Regions from separate parts of the Clostridium sulfidigenes genome, predicted to be linked through region 2. Evidence: a T-box and tRNA genes for the amino acid it is inferred to sense, from the RefSeq annotation. Region 2 holds a T-box; the other holds one or more tRNA genes.
The links. A T-box is a leader RNA that pairs with one kind of tRNA and senses whether it is charged. The one in region 2 lies ahead of ACTNBA_RS18910 (glycine--tRNA ligase), so its partner is inferred to be a tRNA-Gly.

Region 1 (2,320 bases), on a different contig from region 2:
GAATAATTGCAGCTATTACTACTGAATTAGTGAATGAAGCAACTAAAACTCATGAATGTATGCCAACAGCTTCAGCAGCATTAGGGAGAATGTTAACTGGTGGGGTTTTAATGGGTGCTATGCTAAAAAATGATACTGATAGTTTAACTATTCAAATAGATGGTGGTGGAGAGGCGAAAGGCGTTACTGTTACTGCCCATCATGATGGAAGTGTTAAAGGATATATAGGAAACCCAAAAGTGGATTTACCTTTAAATGAAAAAGGTAAATTAGAAGTTGGTGGTGCTATAGGTAAAAATGGATATCTAAAAGTAATTAAGGATATGGGGCTTAAAGAACCTTATATAGGGCAGGTGCCTATATATACAGGAGAAGTAGGCGATGATATAGCATATTACTTTACGGTATCTGAGCAAACACCATCTGCTGTTGCTTTAGGAGTATTGGTAGATACAGATTTATCTATAAAAGCTGCTGGGGGGTTTATTATACAAATGATGCCAGGTGCATCAGAATTCTTAGCAGATATTATAACTTATAGATTGGAAGAAGTTCCATCAGTAACGGCTATGATAGAGAAAGGAATGACTATAGAAGAAATATTAGAATTTATATTTGAAGATATGGATTTGAAAATATATGATGCTTTAGTACCAGCGTATAAATGCGACTGTTCAAGAGAAAGAGTTGAAAGAGTGCTGATTAGTATTGGTAAAGATGATTTACAAGAGATATATGATGAGGGCAAGACAGAAGAGATATTGTGCCATTTCTGTAATAAAACCTATGATTTTAAACCAGAAGATATTAAAAAAATATTAGAAGCTATTAACTAATTTCTATAATAAATTCTAAAAACCATATTGACAATAAACTAAAAATTTAATATAATAGTCTTTGTTAAGACTTGGAAAATTTATTGTTTTTTAAGCTTAGCAAAGATTATTTTAATAGTGGTGTCACAAATTTAAATTTTGGTCGCATAGCTCAGCTGGGAGAGCACCTGCCTTACAAGCAGGGGGTCACAGGTTCGATCCCTGTTGCGACCACCATATGGCCCAGTGGCTCAGTTGGTTAGAGTGCCGGCCTGTCACGCCGGAGGTCGAGGGTTCGAGTCCCTTCTGGGTCGCCAATAAATTCTAAAATTTGTGTCTGGCTCGATAGCTCAGTCGGTAGAGCAGAGGACTGAAAATCCTCGTGTCGCTGGTTCGATTCCTGCTCGAGCCACCATTATTACGCGGGAGTGGCTCAGTGGTAGAGCGTCACCTTGCCAAGGTGAACGTCGCGAGTTCGAATCTCGTCTTCCGCTCCAATATGGCGCTATAGCCAAGTGGTAAGGCAGAGGCCTGCAAAGCCTTTATCCCCAGTTCAAATCTGGGTGGCGCCTCCAAAAAAGCAAGTAATTTATTTACTTGCTTTTTTATTTTGTACATAATATAAATGTGCTTCTTATAGAGGTATTTAAATTAAATATTAAAAATTCATACTGTAGTATTCTGTATAGATGAGCTACTAAATATCTAAAAAGTATATACTACCTCTATCAATTAGTTGAGAGTTGACTAAAGAAATAGGGGTTATGCCATGCTTATCTAAAAATCTTTTTATTAAATTCCCATGAGGATATAAATCTAAATCTCCATAAAAAACTATAGTTTTAGAATCTATCATACCGCAAGTTCCTCCAATAAAGCCGTAATTCAAATGAGGTAAAAGAATGTCCCCTGGTGGAATTAATAGTACATCATATCCATAGTTATTTAATTCTTTGTAAATACATATATCAGAAGTTATGAAGGCCTTATTAGATAATACTACAGTAGAGCATTTAGTATAACCTTGATTAACATTTATTAAAGTCTTAGGATGAATGTTTTCTAATAAAGTTTTATCAGTATACCTTATATTATGCATAAAAAAATCAGGAGTGTTTACAGCATTAAGAATAATATCATTAGGATATTTATCAGTTAAAGTGCTAGTACTTCTTAATACTGTTAGATTTAAAGATTTTAGAGTTTCTTCAAAGATAGAAGAAGTATATTTATGAATGATAATATTACTATTGTCTATGAAATGCATAAGAATATCAGGATGACCACATATAGCCGGATATAATGAATTGCAAGGTTCGCAAAGGATAACTTTACAATTTAAATTTTCTAAAGCAAATATTTCCTCAAAAGAAATTCTAAAGTCTACAAAAGCGTATTTCAAAAATGTCACCACCTTAAGGTTGCTTGTTATTAATAATTAACATTTTAATATATACTTAACCATACTATCAAAATCACAGATTCTCCTAAAACCCGCATAGATA
Region 2 (2,320 bases):
GATGAAAATAACAGAAGAATTAGTTGCATATGCTTGTGAGAAGGTTCATGGCAGCACTAAAGTAAATTACCAAGGAACTGAAATAGACTTTACACCACCATGGAGAAGAATTACTATGATTGATGCTGTAAAGGAATATGCAGGTGTAGACTTCAATGAAATTAAGACAGATGAAGAAGCTAGACAAATTGCAAAAGAAAAACATTTAGAATTTATAAAGGAATTAAAAGATTGTACAAAGGCAGATATATTAAATGGATTATTTGAAGAATATGCCGAAGAACATTTAATTCAACCAACATTCCTTTGTGATTATCCAGTAGAAATATCACCATTAACTAAGAAAAAACGTGGAAATGAAGCCTTTACTGAGAGATTTGAAGGATTTGTTTATGGTAGAGAAGTTTGTAATGCTTATTCAGAACTAAATGATCCTATAGTTCAAAGACAAAGATTTGAACAACAAGCAAAAGAAAGAGAGCTTGGAGATGATGAGGCTTATCTAATTGATGAGGAATTCATGAGTGCTCTTGAGGTAGGAATGCCTCCAACAGGTGGACTTGGAATTGGTATAGATAGAATAGTAATGTTCTTAACTGATTCAGTATCCATCAGGGATGTTATACTATTCCCAACAATGAAACCTCTACAATAATATAATTAATAATATATAATTTTAAAATTAATTTTACCCAAAAATTATTGCATATTAAAATAATTTTTGGGTAAAATGTTAAGGTACTAGTTTAATATATAATATCAGTAAATATATATTAAATAATTATTACATATTAAAAAGATTTCTGGATAAAATATTAAAGTATTCATATAATGTAAGTTAAATAAATTATTTTTTAAATTTTATAAAATAGTGTTGAATTTTACATTAAATATGCTATAATCTAGATATGAATTAAATATTCCGCGATAGCTCAACGGTGGAGCACTCGGCTGTTAACCGATAGGTTGGAGGTTCGAATCCTCTTCGCGGAGCCATTTTTTATAAGATAACTTACGGCGGGCTTTTAAGTCGGCTTATTTTGTTATAGTAAATAATATAACAAAATAACATTTTAATTTTATATTTAATTATAATATTATGTGAGGATAATATTATTAAAAACTGAATAATAACGATGACAAAGAAGAGTAGTAATAAAGATTTTAAAGAGAGATGATGGTGGGTGTAAATTATCATATCAATATTATGAAGGGAGCTTTTGAGTTAGTGATAAATTTTAAAGATGAGCTTTAGCTAATAAGGGTGGAACCGCGGATTAATTTCGTCCCTTAATTGGTTAAAGTTTTTTTATTTACAAATATTAATTTGTTAATTGCAATTAATAATAAAAAACATTGATGGAGGTAATGAACATGGCAAAAGAATTAACTATGGATAAAATGGTAGCTTTATGTAAAAATAGAGGATTTATATTTTCTGGGTCCGAAATTTATGGAGGACTTGCGAATTCATGGGATTATGGTCCTTTAGGTGTGGAATTTAAAAATAACGTTAAAAAAGCATGGTGGAAAAAGTTTGTTCAAGAAAATCCTTACAATATAGGTTTGGATTGTGCAATATTGATGAATCCAGAAGTTTGGGTAGCTACAGGTCATGTAGGTGGATTCTCTGATCCATTAATGGATTGCAAAGAATGTAAGGCTAGATTTAGAGCTGATAAGTTAGTTGAAGATCATATGGTTTCAGAAGGCGCAGAAGTAGCTGTAGCTGATGGATGGACTAATGAAGAGTATAAAGAATATATTGAAAAACATAATGTGGTTTGTCCAAAGTGTGGGAAAATGAATTATACAGATATAAGAAAGTTTAATCTTATGTTTAAAACTTTCCAAGGCATAACTGAAGACAGTAAAAATGAAATATATTTAAGACCTGAAACAGCTCAAGGTATATTTGTAAACTTTAAAAATGCTCAAAGAACATCAAGAAAAAAAGTACCTTTTGGAATAGCTCAAATAGGTAAATCTTTCAGGAATGAAATTACTCCAGGTAACTTTACCTTTAGAACAAGGGAGTTTGAGCAAATGGAGCTTGAATTTTTCTGTAAGCCGGGAACTGACTTAGAGTGGTTTGAATATTGGAAAGAGTATTGTAAGAATTTCTTATTTAACTTAGGAATGGGTAAGGAAAATCTAAGGTTTAGAGATCATGAAAAAGAAGAACTATCATTCTATAGTAATGCTACTTGTGACATAGAGTTTTTATTCCCATTTGGATGGGGTGAGCTTTGGGGAATAGCTGATAGAACAGACTATGACTTAAAAAGACACATGGAACATTCAGGAGAAGAGTTATCTT

Region 1: it has a tRNA-Gly gene. The T-box ahead of ACTNBA_RS18910 (glycine--tRNA ligase) is inferred to sense a tRNA for this amino acid. The anticodon was not compared.

The regions. Positions count from the first base shown of each region.
Region 1 is NZ_JBQHQR010000008.1:51,133-53,452, reverse strand. It holds gene hslO (Hsp33 family molecular chaperone HslO) at 1-836, shown strand, start outside; tRNA gene ACTNBA_RS10940 (tRNA-Val) at 977-1,052, shown strand; tRNA gene ACTNBA_RS10935 (tRNA-Asp) at 1,056-1,132, shown strand; tRNA gene ACTNBA_RS10930 (tRNA-Phe) at 1,155-1,230, shown strand; tRNA gene ACTNBA_RS10925 (tRNA-Gly) at 1,238-1,312, shown strand; tRNA gene ACTNBA_RS10920 (tRNA-Cys) at 1,317-1,390, shown strand; gene ACTNBA_RS10915 (DUF6873 family GME fold protein) at 1,513-2,217, opposite strand.
Region 2 is NZ_JBQHQR010000029.1:4,006-6,325, forward strand. It holds gene lysS (lysine--tRNA ligase) at 1-655, shown strand, start outside; tRNA gene ACTNBA_RS18905 (tRNA-Asn) at 922-996, shown strand; T-box leader at 1,128-1,294, shown strand; gene ACTNBA_RS18910 (glycine--tRNA ligase) at 1,375-2,320, shown strand, end outside.